DNA from 3 places in the Mangrovibacter sp. MFB070 genome. Region 1 is predicted to be linked to each of the others. Evidence: predicted binding sites of a transcription regulator. Region 1 holds the regulator's gene; each other region holds the start of a gene.
What was found. Region 1 encodes Fur, which represses iron uptake genes when iron is present. Its sites were predicted from a motif close to ATAATAATGAGAACNACTATCAA; they were not measured.
Positions count from the first base shown of each region.

Region 2: the regulator Fur is predicted to act here: its motif matches at 2,395-2,417, upstream of DT73_RS17575 (TonB-dependent siderophore receptor).
Region 3: the regulator Fur is predicted to act here: its motif matches at 2,791-2,813, upstream of efeU (iron uptake transporter permease EfeU).

Region 1 covers NZ_JJMI01000025.1:149,937-155,687, reverse strand. Annotated here, with positions in the region: gene DT73_RS12905 (beta-N-acetylhexosaminidase) at 1-2,074, shown strand, start outside; gene fur (ferric iron uptake transcriptional regulator) at 2,207-2,656, opposite strand; gene fldA (flavodoxin FldA) at 2,942-3,472, opposite strand; gene ybfE (LexA regulated protein) at 3,629-3,919, opposite strand; gene ybfF (esterase) at 4,051-4,827, opposite strand; gene seqA (replication initiation negative regulator SeqA) at 5,013-5,564, shown strand; gene pgm (phosphoglucomutase (alpha-D-glucose-1,6-bisphosphate-dependent)) at 5,589-5,751, shown strand, end outside.
Region 2 covers NZ_JJMI01000035.1:145,934-151,684, forward strand. Annotated here, with positions in the region: gene DT73_RS17565 (glycoside hydrolase family 28 protein) at 1-1,253, shown strand, start outside; gene DT73_RS17570 (AraC family transcriptional regulator) at 1,369-2,331, shown strand; gene DT73_RS17575 (TonB-dependent siderophore receptor) at 2,448-4,595, shown strand; gene DT73_RS17580 (5'-nucleotidase, lipoprotein e(P4) family) at 4,660-5,511, opposite strand; gene DT73_RS17585 (DUF1090 domain-containing protein) at 5,740-5,751, opposite strand, start outside.
Region 3 covers NZ_JJMI01000022.1:224,341-230,091, reverse strand. Annotated here, with positions in the region: gene efeB (iron uptake transporter deferrochelatase/peroxidase subunit) at 1-737, opposite strand, end outside; gene efeO (iron uptake system protein EfeO) at 740-1,861, opposite strand; gene efeU (iron uptake transporter permease EfeU) at 1,902-2,735, opposite strand; gene putP (sodium/proline symporter PutP) at 3,019-4,530, opposite strand; gene putA (trifunctional transcriptional regulator/proline dehydrogenase/L-glutamate gamma-semialdehyde dehydrogenase) at 4,949-5,751, shown strand, end outside.

The DNA of each region.
Region 1 (5,751 bases):
TTTTGAAAAAAACAGTGATGTATCACGGCTTGCTGCACAGTCTCTGCGTGGTGCCATTATTCCAACCCCCAAACAGATTAAAGTGCATAAGAAAGATGCTGTTCTGAGTAATGGCGTGGCACTCGACCTGGCTGTTTTGTTGCGGCCATCTGCTGAGGTGATTGAGGCGCGCTTTAAGCAGTTGGGTATCAAAACCGGCAGTGGTTACCCGGTGCGCACATCGATTGCACCGAAAACCTTTACTGGCGACGATGCCCGTAGCGGTGCCTACCGGCTTACTATTAAAGAAGGTGAAGCGGTGGTCACCGGGTTTGATCAAACTGGGGTCTTTTATGGATTACAGTCAATTTTATCGCTGGTGCCGGTAAGTGGTGCGAAAACGATTGCAACTCTGGATGCCAGTGATGCACCGCGCTTTGATTACCGCGGCATGTTCATTGATGTTGGGCGTAATTTCCACTCTAAAGCTGCTATTTTACGCGCGCTTGATCAAATGGCAGCTTATAAGCTGAATAAATTCCACTTTCATCTGAGCGATGATGAGGGCTGGCGTATTGAAATCCCCGGCTTGCCGGAACTGACTGAAGTGGGCGGGAAGCGTTGCCATGATTTAACTGAAAGACAGTGTTTGTTACCACAATTAGGATCAGGCCCGGACAGTAACAATAATGGCAGCGGTTATTTTACTCGGGCGGATTACATTGAAATACTCAAATACGCTAAAGCCCGCCATATTGAGGTGATTCCGGAAATTGATATGCCAGCGCATGCCCGGGCTGCTGTAGTGTCAATGGAAGCACGTTATGACAGGCTGATGAAAGAGGGTAAGCCTGATGCAGCGAATGAATACCGTTTGCTCGACCCGACCGATACATCGCGTACCACGACGGTTCAGTTCTATGACAAGGCCAGTTATCTGAACCCGTGCCTGGATTCATCTCGCCGCTTTGTTGATAAAGTAATGAGTGAAATTCTCCAGATGCATAAAGAAGCCGGTTTGCCGCTGGCAACCTGGCATTTTGGCGCAGATGAAGCGAAAAATATCTACCTGGGGGCCGGGTACACGGATAAAGCCAGCCCGGAGGCAGGAAAAGGGCAGGTGGATATGAGCCAGCAAGATAAACCCTGGGCGAAATCCGAAGTGTGCCAGGCGCTGGTGGCATCTGGCGCAGTTGAAGATATGGCGCATTTGCCAAGCTGGTTTGCGGTAGAAGTGAGTAAACTGGTTGATGCCCATGGCATTGAGAAAATGCAGGCCTGGCAAGATGGCCTGAGAGATGCGTCAGGCGCGTCGGCCTTTGCAACTAAACGCACCGGGATTAACTCCTGGGATACCCTGTACTGGGGTGGTTCAGATGCGGTGAGTGACTGGGCCAATAAAGGCTATGAAGTCACGATTTCCAACCCGGATTATGTTTACTTTGACTTCCCGTATGAAGTAGACCCAATGGAGCCGGGCTATTACTGGGGAACCCGGTTTACCGATGAACGTAAAGTGTTTAGCTTCGCACCAGATAACTTGCCGCAAAATGCAGAAACTTCGGTAGACCGTGATGGCAATGCGTTCAGTGCCGGTTCGGCGAAGTTATGGCCCGGGGCTCATGGTTTGTCGGCGCAAGTCTGGAGTGAAGTTGTTCGCACTGACGAAGAAATGGAATACCGTTTATTCCCGCGTATTATTTCAGTAGCGGAGCGTGCCTGGCACAAGGCTTCCTGGGAACAGGACTGGCAGCCCGGGCGGGAGTATAAAGGCGGAGAAACCCACTATGTCGATACGGCTGCTTTGGCAAAAGACTGGCAGCGGTTTGCCAATGTGTTAGGCCAGCGTGAGTTGGCGAAACTGGATGCCGCCGGTATTGCCTGGCGTGTTCCGGTACCTGGTGCCCGGATTGTTGACGGGAAACTGGCCACTAATGTCAGCCTGCCAGGGCTCAGGGTTGAATACTCCGTTGATGGCGGGGAGCAGTGGCAGGTTTGGCGGGATGACGCCCGGCCGGTTGTCAGTGGTAACGTACAGGTGCGTGCTGTGAGCCCGGATGGCAACCGAACCAGCAGGGTGGTGATTGTTGAGTGACACGGGTTTGCTTGCGGGGCAGGAGTGCCCTGCAAGCGGCGCGGCATAAGGCCAAAACAGATAAAAAAAAGCCAGGTTCTAAACCTGGCTTTTTTTTGGGGTCACATTGCACCGGCTTACGGGTACACCCGATTATTTGGTGCCTTCGTGCGCATTTTCATCATCACGGCAATCGCCTTCAGCACAATGACCATAAAGGTACAGGCTGTGGTTTGTCAGGCGGATACCATGGCTGGAAGCAATTTCACGCTGGCGAGCTTCAATCGAATCATCGCTGAACTCGATAACTTTACCGCAGTCAAGGCAAATCAGGTGGTCATGATGGTGCTGCTGCGTGAGTTCGAAAACGGATTTACCACCTTCGAAGTTATGGCGTGTAACGATTCCGGCGTCATCAAATTGGTTGAGCACGCGATACACGGTAGCAAGACCAATCTCCTCTCCCATGTCAATCAGTCGCTTGTATAAATCTTCCGCGCTGACATGGTGATTGTCCGGCTCCTGCAACACTTCCAGGATTTTTAACCGGGGAAGCGTGACTTTCAGGCCTGCCTTCTTTAATGCGGTGTTGTTGTCAGTCATGCGGAATATGTCCTGTTGCTTGCAAAGTGCCCGTGAATGGGCGTACGACGTAATACGCTAAAGTTAATGCGTCTCATTATAGGTTTGACACTCCCTAAAGAAAACCGCAAGTCTCCAGCAAAATTGAAAAATAATAATCTGACAGCACTGGCAAATTTACCAAAAATACATGCTGTCAACTGGATCATTGTACAGCGCTAACGCGAAAAAGTTAAAAAAATGTAGCAATTATTTTTATCGGTTTTACCTATCAATCCGGCGCAATATAATTGCGCCGGTGAACTATCAGGCATTAATAATGCTATCGAGCTGCATTTCTTCGGAAACTTGCTTAACCCATTTTTCAACACGTTCAGCTGTCAGCTCAGGCTGACGGTCTTCATCGATAGCCAGGCCGACAAAATGGTCGTCATCCGCCAAACCTTTCGACGCTTCAAAATGATACCCGGCAGTTGGCCAGTGACCGACGATAACCGCACCACGTGGTTCGACGATGTCGCGCATTGTGCCGAGTGCGTCACAAAAATATTCGGCGTAATCTTCCTGATCACCACAACCGAACAGGGCTACCAATTTACCCGTAAAATCAATTTCTTCCAGTGTAGGGAAAAAATCATCCCAGTCACACTGTGCTTCACCGTAATACCAGGTTGGGATACCAAGCAGCAGAATATCGAAGGCTTCAATGTCTTCTTTGCTGCTCTTGGCTATGTCGTGCACTTCAGCAACATCTTTACCAAGCTGTTTTTGAATGATTTTTGCAATGTTTTCAGTGTTGCCGGTGTCGCTGCCGAAAAAAATGCCTACGATCGCCATGAGTTTAATAACCTCTTGAAACTTAATGTTATGGTGGCGTGAGTTTGTCCACAGATAAGGCAATGATAGCAGAACAGCTTCCAGTGCGGAAACAGCTATCATTACCGGGTGCACACACTGCTACATGAAAAGGAAAAACTGCCGGGAATGCGTGGATTATATATGACCTGGTTTTGTGTTATCTAACTGAGCCATCAGCATCTCTTCAATAAGTTCGCTACGGCTCATGTTTCGCACCTGCGCCAGCTCATTCAGCGCATCTACCGCATCGGCATTCAGTTTTAATTCCACACGCTTAAGCCCACGAACCTTATCGCGTTTAAGCTGGTTGCGTTTGTTAATACGCAATTGTTCGTGACGTGACAGTGGATTTGTTTTCGGGCGACCCGGACGGCGTTCATCCGCGAACAGATCTAATGTCGTACGGTCCGTTTGTTCTTTTGCCATGATTAGAATAGTGAGGAAAACAGGTGGCTTGAGCAACGTGCTCGGGCGCATTACAGCGCGCCATGATACATCAGGCTACATGACGCGCCAACGCGAAAGCCACATTTGCCAGCCAGTCGGCGGCTTTTTAATCAGTTTTCGTCCGAAGGGCTAAGAAAACGGCGAATCGCGCGAATGACTGCCTCTGGTTTTTCTGCATGAACCCAATGACCTGCACCTGCAACGACCCAGGCTTTGGCACAGGGGAATTGAGCAAGCAGTGTTTCACGATACTGTTCCTGAATATAAGGCGACAGCCCGCCGCTGATAAAGAGTGCCGGATGCGGCCATGGTGTGACGGTTTCCCATCCAACAATATTGCTGTATTGCGCTTTGAGTACCGGGACATTAAAACGCCACTCGCCATTAACAAAGGATTTCAGCAAAAACTGAATAACCCCTTCTTCATCGAGGATGTTGCGCATGATTGCCGCTGCATCCTGCCGGGTAGTTACACCGGCTGCATTAACGGCGTCTATAGCGGCAAAAATAGTATCATGGCGGCGAACGTGATAATCGACGGGGGCAATATCAATAGCGACCAGTTTTTCAACCCGTCCCGGTGCCTGTTGTGTCACCGCCATTGCGGTTTTGCCACCCATTGAATGGCCGATGAATATCGCCCGGTCTATGTGCTGTTCGTCCAGCGTGTCCAGTACATCCTGCGCCATGGCAGGCCAGGTCATAGTGTCACTGCGTGCAGACAGGCCGTGGTTGCGTAAGTCTATTTGCAGTACGTCGTGGTCCTTAACCAGGTCCCTTGCCAGAACGCCTAAATTATCCAGCGTACCGAATAATCCATGGATGAGCACAACCGGTGGATTGTTAGTCATTTGTTGAGCAGATTGCAGGCGAGCGTGTAATTTCATAGAAAACTTCTTTTTTTCGCTGTCTCAGGAATAGGGTATTATGTTGGCTATTCTGCCATCCGGCTGCAAGGGTTACAGTTAATTCTGACTTTTGACACCATCCCGGGTTGATGCTATTCGCCATTGGGTTTTGACTCTATAATCCCAATGATTTGTATTCAGAAAAGATATGTAACTGGATTAAAATGAAAACGATTGAAGTTGATGACGAGCTGTATCGCTACATCGCGAGCCACACACTGCATATTGGTGAAAGCGCGTCAGACATTTTGCGGCGTATGCTGAAACTCTCTTCTGGTCAGCAATCTGTTGCGCTGTCCTCTTCTACAGTTTCAACAAACAGCAGTGTTCCTGTTCCCCGTACTGAAAAAGCGCCAGAAAAACCGAAAGATAAAGTACGGGCAATGCGTGAATTACTCCTGTCAGATGAATATGCAGAGCAAAAGAAAGCGGTTAACCGCTTTATGCTGGTGCTTTCAACGCTCTACTCCCTGGATTCTTCCACATTTGCTCAGGCTACGGAGTCCTTACACGGGCGCACCCGGGTGTATTTCGCTATTAATGAGCAAACCTTATTGAAGAATGGTAATCAGACTAAACCTAAGCAAGTTCCCGATACCCCATATTGGGTGATCACGAATACCAATACGGGCCGCAAACGTAGCATGGTCGAGCATATTATGCAGTCGATGCAGTTCCCGGCAGAGTTGATTGAAAAGGTTTGCGGCACCATTTAACGCTTGTGACAAAAAGGACCAGCAATGGCTAACCATCCTCGAGCAGGGCAACCTGCGCAGCAGAGTGATTTGATTAATGTCGCTCAACTGACCGCTCAGTATTATGTACTGAAACCTGAGTCAGGTAATCCAGAGCACGCGGTGAAGTTTGGTACGTCAGGCCACCGGGGTAGTGCCGGTCGCCATA
Region 2 (5,751 bases), on a different contig from region 1:
TAGATGAAGTAAACAACGCTGGCGGCGGAACACTGGTGCTCCCTCCGGGGCAATATTTAACCGGCGCACTGGTTCTGCCTTCAAACTTCTGCCTGCATTTTGAACCCGGTGCGGCACTGGTTGCCAGCAGCCAGTATGAAGATTACCTGGCGGGTGAAACCCTGAGTGTGGCCGAGCAATCCAACCGGGCGCTGATCTACGCCCGTAACCAGCACAACATCAGCCTGACCGGCCAGGGCCGCATTGATGGTAATGCCGATGCCTGGTTCTCTGCCACCAAAGACGCCATGGGCTACCGTATGCCTGCGCAGGAGCGGCCGCGCATTATTGTGTTCGAAGGCTGTAATAATGTGCGCCTGCAAAGCGTGCGGGTGCATAACGCACCAATGTGGACTGTTCACCTGGTTGCCTGTGAACAGGTGTTTATCAGCCAGATGGTTGTTGATAACGATATGACCATGGCGAATACCGATGCGCTGGATATTGACAGTTGCCGCTATGTACATATCAGCGACAGCCATTTCAGTGCCGCCGACGATGGCATTTGCCTGAAAACCACCCGTAAACCGGCCCCACTGGCTGGCCCCACCCAACATGTCACGATTAGCGGTTGTACTCTGCGCTCCGCGAGCAGTGCATTCAAAATTGGCACTGAAACCGTTGATGACATTGAAGATATTGTTATGACCGGGTGCACCATCTACGACAGCAACCGTGGCATCGGGATTATCAGCCGTGATGGTGGAGCACTGCGCCGCCTGCGGTTCAGCGATATCACGTTTAACTGCCATCATGCTAACCCCTGCCACTGGGGGCGCGCAGACCCGGTGTTTATCTCCTGCCGCACGCGTGACCCAAAAGTGCCCCCCGGCACCATCAGCCAGGTCAGTTTTAATGGGATAAGTGGTACTGCTGAGGGGGCCATTAACCTGCACAGCGAGCACCCCGCAGGCATTGCCTGGGTACGGCTCAGCCAGGTTCAGCTTTGCCAGGTGGCATGTGGCGACCCGCAACAAGGCAGCTATGATATTCGCCCGCCCTGCAACCCCGAACGCCCTACAGGCACCGGGCTGGACAACGCATTTTTGATTAACCCGGCAAGCGGTGAGCCATGGGGTGTGGAACGTTACCCAGGCGGGATGCCGGCAATTTACGCCACTGGCGTGTTGCACCTGGCGCTGGATAACCTGTCCATTGAACGGCCTCACCCGCTTCCCGCTGGCTGGCACCCGCAGGCGGTTATACAATCATAGCCTTTCAGATAAATGCGAATAAGTATCATTTATTTTACTAAGCTAAAACACGAATGATACACTTGCTCCCTTCTGCGGCAGGCCATTGCCTGCCGCCAGTAACTGACAGGTGAGCATGAAAACCCAGCAACCGCTACCCCCGCCACAATTGTTCTCCGTGGCGCATTTTCTCGACTTTGGCGCACGCTACAGTATTGATTACCACTTCCCGGGTCTTGGCATAACACCTGCGGTAAACTCTGCCCGCACCGTAATGCGCGGCTATGTGGATGAACTCACCCTGCCATCGGGGATTTTTGCCACTTGCTCTGATTTACAGGTGATTGAACCCTGGCACTCCACGTCACTGGGGTGTGCACCGTTGTATATTTTGGTCGTGCTTGAAGGGAACGTGCAGCTAAACCTGAATGGCAAAGCCTGGCGAGTCCAGGCGGGTATGGCACTGGCGACCCACCTTGGTGAACAGCAAGTGTTGCGTGCCTGCCACCAAAGCGATGAGCGCCTGGTGACTGTTTCACTGGCACTGCCAGCGGCAGGCGCTGCCGTCCACCCGGCAGTTGCCGCGCATGTATCCGCCTGGCAGCAACTGGGGCCACTCACTACCGCCTGGCCGGTAGCCAGTTATGTTCTGGGTGGGTTACGCCAGGCACTGCTGCGCACCACCACGCCACTGGCCCGCCAGCTCACACTGGAAGGCGCTTTGCTGCAGTTACTGGGCCAGCAAATGCATGAAAGTGCCACCAACAACGCAAACCTGCGTGGCGAACGCCTGCGGCTGGAACAGGTGCGTATGATACTGGAAACCGCCCCGGAACAGCCCCATACGCTGGAGGCCCTGGCGCGCACAGCCGCCATGAGCACAGCCAGCCTGCGCAGTAAATTCCGCCAGGCTTATGGCGACTCGGTGTTTAATTACCTGCGCGACTGCCGGCTGGCCCTTGCCCGGCGCTATCTTCTGGAAGGCGACAGTGTTCAGGAAGCCGCCTGGAAAGCTGGCTATGCCCATGCCACCAATTTTGCGACCGCCTTCCGGCGGCGTTACGGTATTGCCCCCAGTGATGTTCACCCGGTGCAGTAAGGCCTGGTTTTAGCATTGCGCATACACAGTCTGTCACCCGGCATAGCCCGTTCGGGCCATATAACCGTAATAATAATCACTTTCATTAAATAATAATTCAAGACAGGTTCAGATACATGGCAAGGTCAGGGGCATTCTCCTTTTCTTTACTGGCAGGCAGTATTGCCGCCAGTTTTTTCCCCGGCGCACAGGCGGCCACCACAGCGGCAGGTTCCCAGGAAAGCACCATAGTTGTCAGTGCCACAAATAGTAAGAGTAGTAACAGCGTGGCACCTTACACCAACAGCGCCACCAAATCCGCACTACCGGAAAACCGCACACCACAAACCATAGATACCATCAGCCACAGTGAAATGGCACAGCGCCACCCGCAGTCGCTCAATGAAGTGCTGCGCTATGCCGCCGGGGTTTCAACCGAAATGCGCGGCGCCACCACGTATATGAGCGAATATAAAATCCGTGGTTTTAATGCAGAGCATGAATACCTCGACGGGTTGCAACTGCCCTATAACGTGAGTGGCAACACCAAAGCGAATATCGACCCTATTCTTATGGAGCAGGTTCAGATCCTTAAAGGGCCATCTTCGGTGTTATATGGCAATGCCTCTCCCGGCGGGCTGGTGAATATTCAGAGCAAAATGCCCGAGAAAACACCTCACAACGAAATTGGCTTTAATACTGGCAACCGGAATTTAAAAGAAGGCTGGCTGGATTCCACCGGGCAAATTGCCAACAGCGACTGGGCATACCGGTTAATTGGCAAAGCCAGTGAAGGCAATGACCAGGCCCGCACCACCAAACACGAAAGCTACCTGATTGCGCCTTCTGCCATCTGGCAGCCTTCCGACCAGACCCGGCTAACTATTCAGGCGCTCTACCAGAACCAGCCCAGCCTGACTCCATCTAACCCGTTACCACTGGCTTACCTGCGCAGTGGCTATGCCTCGCGCCGGGATTTCGCGGGCGACCACTGGAATGGGTTTAAACAACGTGAAGGTATGCTGGGTTACACCTTTGAACACCAGTTTGATAACGGCTGGGGTGTGGTACAAAAAGCGCGTTATTTCAATGTGGATACCCACCAGCGCAGTATTTACTCCACCGGAGTGGGGGCCAGCAATACTCAGCTTTCCCGCTTTGGCTACACCACCGATGAAGACCTGGACAGCATCAATGTGGACAACCAGGTGAGCAAAACAGCCAACTGGGGCGACTGGCAGCACCACCTGTTAGCCGGGTTCGACTACCAGCACCTGAATTCCCATATGAAATACCGCTATGGCACAGTGTACCCGGGCATCGACATGCAACACCCGGATTACAGCCAGGTGACCAGCGACAACCTGGGGCTGTACACCGCCACGAAGCAACGCCTGAGTTATTACCAACAGGGCTGGTATTTACAGGACCAGGTAGTATTCGGCGGGCTGAACCTGGTCGCCAGCATTCGCTACGACAACTATCACTCCACCACTACCAATAATCTGGATAACGACAGCAAAAGCTGGGTGAGCCAGCAGCGTGTCACCAAACGCCTGGGCGCGCTGTACCAGTTCGACAATGGCATTGCGCCTTACGTCAGTTACTCAGAAGGGTTTTTGCCGGTTTCACCGCAGGGTACACTTACCGCGCAGCAAGTTAAACCCACCACCAGCGAGCAACTGGAAGGCGGTGTGAAGTACCAGATAGCAGACTATGCCACCACACTGACCGCGTCTGTTTTCCGTATCCGGCAAAAAAACGTAGTGACTACCGACAACACCTACACTGCCGATTACCAGTTGAATTACTGGCAAACCGGGGAGATAACGTCGAAAGGGGTTGAATTAAGCGCTATCAGCCGCCTAACTGATAACCTCAACCTGGTCGCCAATTATGCCTGGACTGATGCGAAGAACACCAAAGATGCGCTCTACCAGGGAAAACGCCCGACACAAGTGCCTGAGCATGCCGCCAACCTGTGGGCCGATTACCACTTCAGTTCCGGTAGCCTGAGCGGGTTAATGATTGGTGCCGGTGCGCGTTATACCGGTAAAACTGAAATCACCCCGGATAACAGCCTCCCGGCGCTGGGTGGTAATACTCAGTACGATATGGCAGTAAGTTACGATATGGGGGTTATCAGCCCGTCTCTGGCGGGGCTGACGCTGAAAGCCAGCGGCCAGAACCTGACGAATAAACTCACCTGGACTTGTTATGACGCCAACTACTGCTGGATTGGGCGGGACCGCACCTGGCAGGTAGGTGCCAGCTACCAGTTCTGACAGCAAATAAAACGGGCCCGGCGCACAGTAAATGCACCCGGCCCGTTAATCATTATGCGGGGAATTACTGCCCGGACCAGGCGCGCAGGTTATTTTCGCGTACCTGCAATTTTTGCTCTGGTGTCAGTTTAAAATAACCCGGTGCCATGCCACTTTCCCAGTCGCCATACAACGGGTTCGGCAACACAATCAGCTCAGTGCCAAAGCGGGCATGGTTATCACTGACAAACTGGCGGCGAGCCGCGTTGTCTTTGTGGTATGTCGCCGCCCCAAAGTCATTGAGGTTGTCGCCAACATATAACACCACATGGTAGCCACTGGCTTTCACGCTGTCGAAGCGTGCCTGTTTATTCGAGCTGTCTGTTTTCAGCAACAGGGTTTTGTCATTAACGCCCGGGAAGCCCAGCGCTTCCATATTGGCTTTGGTAGCCGCGCTGTCTTTGGCATCACGGTTGGAAATATAGAACATCGTACCGCCATGGCTGTTCACGTAGCGGGCAAACTGTACCGCGCCAGGTACGGCCACCGCCTGTTTGGCCTGAGTCCACTCCGCCCAGGTTTTATCACTAAAAGGCTGCCCGTGTTTGGCCTGCCACGCACTGTATGCGCTGTTGTCCAGCATGGTTTCATCCAGGTCGACAATGACTGCCCGGCGGCCATGCACTTTATGGGCCGAGGCATCAAACGCCAGGCGCGCACTGTTAAAAGCCTGCCACGCCAGCGCCTGGTATTCACCAGACTGCTGGAACCAGTTCACCGCCAATACAGACTGCCCGGCCAGTTGCTGCTGAGCGGTTTGTTGAATGGATTGTTGTGACTGGGGTGATGGCTGTTGAGCACCTTGCTGTGGTGCGGCACACCCGGCCAAAGCCAGAATGATGGCCGCGCCAATACCCTGCAAAATCGTTTTTTTCATGGGGCTACCTTTATCCTTATTTTCGCCACGAGAAAGCACGTTTAGGTTATGGAAACACAGTTCAAAACTGTGCGCAGTTAACGTTAGCAATCTGAGCCAGGAAAACCAGTATGTTGTGCAGAAAATCCTGAAAAATCAGTAAGCATTTGTTCCAGAATGGCGGCAAACAGCACAACACCCATGGCAGTTTCCTGACACGGGTGTTGTGGGTTTACCAGAAAAGAGAGGTTACTTCGTGAG
Region 3 (5,751 bases), on a different contig from region 1:
TCCGGGTTACCAGTACCATCTTTAAAGCCCAGTAAGTTAACCGGCGTCACCTTCCCTTTGCTCAGTGCGGCATGCTCGCCAATAAAGCCGTCACGCCGCCAGCGGACACTTAGCAAATCAGGCGTGTGCTTGATAATGTCACGCACGGCATGCACCACGGTATCTACTGAGTTGGCGCAAATCTGCAGCAGCAGGTCGCCATGGCATAAAGACGCATCCAGGGAGTCATTGGGGAAACGAGTCATAACCTGCAGCTTGTCAGGCTTCTGTGCCGCCAGGCCAAAGCGTTCATCAAACAACGCGCTGCCAACTGAAACGGTAATGGTCAGGTTATCCGGCCAGATATGCTCCCCTAAAATACCGGAATCCAGCGGTGGCATTTGCGGGTTTGGCGTGGCTGGTGCTAACCCGCCATGGGTCAGAAAAGCAATTCGTTTGGTCAGCAGCTTAAACAGGCGCACCAGGTCGTCTTTGTTTGCCGCCAGCACGTCAAAAGCCACCAGCATGATGGAAGACTGTTGTGGCGTCAGAATACCGGCCTGGTGTTCACCATAAAAATCCACCGCCTGTTTACGGGCATCTTCATCATCAAAGGTTTTTTCTGCACGTTGCGCAGCCGGTGCCGCGTGAGCCACCGGGCAACCGCCCATCGCCAGCGCGCCACCCAGCATCCCCAGCCCTTTCAATAAGCGCCGACGCCCGGGTTCGGCGCCAGCGGCTAAATGTTTATCAGCCATGATTAATCCAGCCCAAGCACGCCACGCAGCAGTGCAAGGTCTTCCGCCAGGGCGGTAATCGGGCCTTTCAGGGCTTTGCGGTCGGCATCAGTCAGTTTTTCATAACTTTCAAAGCCATCTTTGGTGCGGTATTTCGCCAGAATGGTATCCACACGTTTAAAGTTATCGTCCACTTTTGCCAGCAGTTCCGGGTTGGCTTTGCTCAGTTGTGGGCGCAGCAGGTCGACAATTTTCTGGGAGCCATCTACGTTGGCCTGGAAATCCCACAAATCGGTGCGGCTGTAACGGTCTTCTTCACCACTGATTTTGCTGGAGGCCACTTCTTCAATCAGGTCTGCCGCACCACCGACAACTTTGCCTGGCGGGAATGCCAGTTCGGAAATGCGGGTTTGCAGATCCAGCACGTCTTTATACAACTGGTCTGCGTACGGAGTCATACCTTTGGTGGAATGGTCGCCAAACAGCGCTTTTTCCAGGCGGTGGAAGCCACTGAATTTCGGGTCTTCCGCTTTTTTCTCATAATCATCTTCACGGGCGTCAATGCTGCCATCCAGGTCAGAGAACAATTCAGCAATCGGCTCAATACGTTCATAATGCTGGCGGGTTGGCGCATACAGTGCCTGCGCTTTCTCGATATCACCGGCTTTTACTGCATCGGTAAAGGCTTTAGTGCCAGTAACCAGCGCAGCAGTTTCAGACGTCACCCAGGCTTTGTACTGAGTAATAGCATTGCCCAGCGCCAGGATATTGTCTTTCGCGACGGGTTCTGCTGTGCCGTTCGCCCGCACAATCAGCTTACCTTTCGGGTTGGTCAGCAAGCCACAGGTCATTTCATATTCGCCGGGCTGCAGGTTGGCCGTCATTTTCTGGCTGAAGCCCGGAGCAATGTTTTCCCGCTCTTCGACTACCATCACTCCTTTCAGAATTTCCCACTCCAGCGCTTTCTGGCTGTGGTTCTGAATAAGAAATTGCGTTTTACCCGCATCTACAGTGATGCTCATTGGCTCACACTGTTTGTCATTAACGGTCACCTTAACCTGGGGAATATCTGCCGCCAGGGAAGTTGCGGAATAAAACAGCGCGGCTAAAGAAAGTGTCAGAGTGCTGTGTCGAAAATGTTTCATCAAACCCATCCCTATCAAAGTCAGAGTGCAAACAAGAAAATTAACGAGTGCTCCGGGCAGGCTGTACTGCCGGGCGCGCAGGGAGAAAATAGAAAAACAGTGCGGGTATCAGGTAGAGGAAGTACACCGCCACCTCACTCACGCTGGGTGTTTCCTGGTAACCAAGCATGCCTTCCAGCAAAGTGCCAAATAGTGAGTGCGTGGAGAGCACGCCGCTCATATCAAATGCGATGTCCTGGAAGTAGTTCCAAATGCCCGCCTCGTGGAAAGCGCGAATAGCGCCTGCAGCCAGCCCGGCAGCAACCAGTAAAATAAACAGGCTGGTCCATTTAAAGAACGCAGCCAGGTTCAGGCGAACACCGCCCCAGTAAATCATAAAGCCCAGTATCACCGCGGTTGCCAGACCAAGCATGGCGCCTAAAGGCGGCCATATTCCCAGGTCCTGCTGGAATGCAGCTAACAGGAAAAACACCGATTCCAGCCCTTCGCGAGCCACAGCGAAAAACACCATCAGTATTAGTGCCCAGCTCTGGCCATTGTGCTTTTTCAGCGCCACTTCAACGGCCTGCTCAAGCTGAACTTTTACGTTACGGGCAACTTTGCGCATCCAGAACACCATCCAGGTGAGGATGATCACCGCAATAACCGCAACAATTGCTTCGAACAGCTCCTGTTGTTTCTGCGGAAATTCACCGGTGGTTTCGTTAATAACGATACCCAGCCCCAGGCACAACCCGGCCGCCAGCAGTACCCCTACCCACATAACACCTATCAAATTTCCGCGTTGGGTACGCTTCAGATAACTGGCAATCAGGCTCACGATCAAGGCGGCTTCCAGCCCTTCACGCAACATGATCAAAAAGGGGACAAACATGAATCACTCCCGGTGTGAAGAAACGAATCTTTGCAGTAAAGAAAAGTAAATGGCACTGATAGTGATTATCATTAGTCTTAATCGAAAAACAAGAGCGAATGTTAATTAAAATCGACTGAAACCAGAAAAATTTTGTCATTTGACAACAAACTGCCGTGGCTACGTAGCCAGCTACAACTAAAGTGCTATAAGAGACAGGCAAACCAGGGAACTGAGCCAGAAAAAAACAGGCCCGGCAAAATGCTGCCGGGCCTGTTTTCAGGTGCTAAAACTGCAGAGTGAATTAGCTGTCCGTTTGCAGAGAAACAGGTGCATCACCTTTGTAATGCGCATCTGCTTCAGCAAAACGTTTTGCCATGGCGCTGGACGGTGCTTTACCCAGCAGGCTGAACACCACAATCCCAATACTTGCAAAGATGAAGCCGGGAATAATTTCGTACAGATCAAGCCAGGCGTTCTGTTTCCACACCACAACGGTAATGGCACCAATAATCATCCCGGCCAGTGCGCCGTTACGTGTCATACGGTTCCACATAACAGAGAACAGAACGACCGGGCCAAATGCCGCGCCGAAACCAGCCCAGGCATAGCTCACCAGCCCAAGCACACGGTTTTCCGGGTTCGCCGCCAGAGCAATAGCCACCAGCGCCACCACCAGCACCATCAGGCGCCCGACCCACACCAGCTCACGCTGTGAAGCCCCTTTGCGCAGGAATGCTTTATACAGGTCTTCGGTAATCGCACTGGAGCACACCAGTAACTGGCAACTTAATGTCGACATCACCGCAGCCAGAATGGCTGAGAGCAGCACCCCGGCAACCCAGGGGTTGAACAATATTTGCGTCAATGCAATGAAGATGCGCTCACCATTCTGGTTAACGTCCCCTGCCTGAGCTGGGTTGTTCTGGAAGTAAGCAATACCGAAGAAGCCAACTGCAACCGCACCTGCCAGGCACAAGATCATCCATGCCATACCAATGCGACGTGCTTTAACAATGGTGTGATGCGAATCGGCGGCCATAAAACGCGCCAGGATATGTGGCTGGCCGAAATAACCAAGCCCCCAGCCCATCAGGGAAATAATGGCAACAAAGTTGAGCCCTTTAAGCATGTTGACGTTTTCTATGCTCTTCTGGCGAATCACTTCCAGTGAATCACCCAGTCCACCAACAGAGGCCACCACAATCACCGGCGTGATTATCAAAGCAAAAATCATCAAAGAGGCCTGAACGGTGTCAGTCCAGCTTACTGCCAGGAAGCCCCCAATCAGGGTGTAGAGAATGGTTGCTGCAGCCCCCGCCCACAAGGCGGTTTCATAGCTCATCCCGAAAGTGCTTTCGAACAAACGCGCGCCGGCGACAATACCAGAGGCACAATAGATGGTGAAAAACAGCAGGATAACCAGTGCAGAGATAATGCGCAGAGCGCGGCTGTTATCTTCAAAGCGTGCCGTGAAATAATCTGGCAAAGTCAGCGCGTTATTATTGTGCTCGGTATGGACACGTAAGCGCCCCGCCACCAGTTTCCAGTTAACCCAGGCACCAATAACCAGGCCAATGGCAATCCAGCTTTCTGAAATCCCGGACAGGAAAATCGCCCCCGGCAGCCCCATCAGTAACCAGCCACTCATATCTGAAGCGCCTGCAGACAACGCAGTAACCAGGCTTCCCAGACTACGGCCGCCCAGAATGTAATCGTCGAAGTTTTTCGTCGAACGCCAGGCAATAAACCCTATCAACAGCATCGCGCCAATGTAGATAAGGAAAGTCACCACCATTGGTGTACTCATAGACATTAAAGTTCTCCTGATTATTATGCCGGGTTACACCCCGGATGGTTGCGCCGGAACGTGGTCGCAACCCTTGTTATCACTCTGCAACATTGTTAACGCAGCAGCCATTGTTGTGTTCACAATTGATTTAACACGGTGATTACAATTATTTCACCCCTGCCCAGGTGATTTTTTGCCACCTGGTTGCACTCGCTCACACTTTCACGAGTTGCACCTTACAAAACTGCCACACAAACCACATAAAACAGACTTCACAGTGATCTTAAGCAATAAACATACCTGTTTTTTAGTTTTAACAAATCAGCATTTCTTAAGCTTGCAACCGAAATCACATTTAACAAGGTTGCACAAAGTTGCAACATAGAGGATATTGCCTGATAACTAACAATAACCGAACAATGCAAACACAGGAGTTGAGGGTATGGGAACCACCACTATGGGGGTGAAGCTGGACGAAGCAACCCGCGAACGCATCAAGACCGCTGCGTCACGTATTGATCGCACACCTCACTGGCTCATTAAGCAGGCAATTTTTAATTACCTTGAACGGCTGGAGAACAACGATGAGTTGCCTGAACTGCCGGCTTTACTGGCGGGTGCTGCGAACGAAAGCGAAGAACCGTCCGCAAGTGGTGATGACCAGCATCAACCCTTCCTCGAATTTGCCGAGCAAATATTACCACAATCTGTGACGCGAGCCGCAATTACTGCTGCATGGCGGCGTCCGGAAACCGATGCCGTACCAATGATTTTGGAACAGGCACGGTTATCAGGTGAAATTTCCGGCCAGGTACATAGGCTTGCCTGGCAGCTTGCAGACAAACTTCGGAACCAAAAGAGTGCAAGCGGACGCGCCGGAATGGTGCAAGGCCTGCTCCAGGAGTTCTCACTTTCATCACAGGAAGGCGTGGCATTAATGTGCCTTGCTGAAGCGTTATTACGTATTCCGGACAAAGCCACTCGTGATGCGCTGATCCGCGATAAAATCAGCAATGGTAACTGGCATTCTCACCTGGGCCGCAGCCCGTCTCTGTTTGTTAATGCTGCCACCTGGGGGTTACTGTTCACTGGCCGCCTGGTTGCCACCCATAACGAAGCGAATCTTTCCCACTCCCTTAACCGCATTATCAGTAAAAGTGGTGAGCCGCTGGTGCGTAAAGGTGTGGACATGGCGATGCGCCTGATGGGCGAACAGTTTGTTACTGGCGAAACCATTGCTGAAGC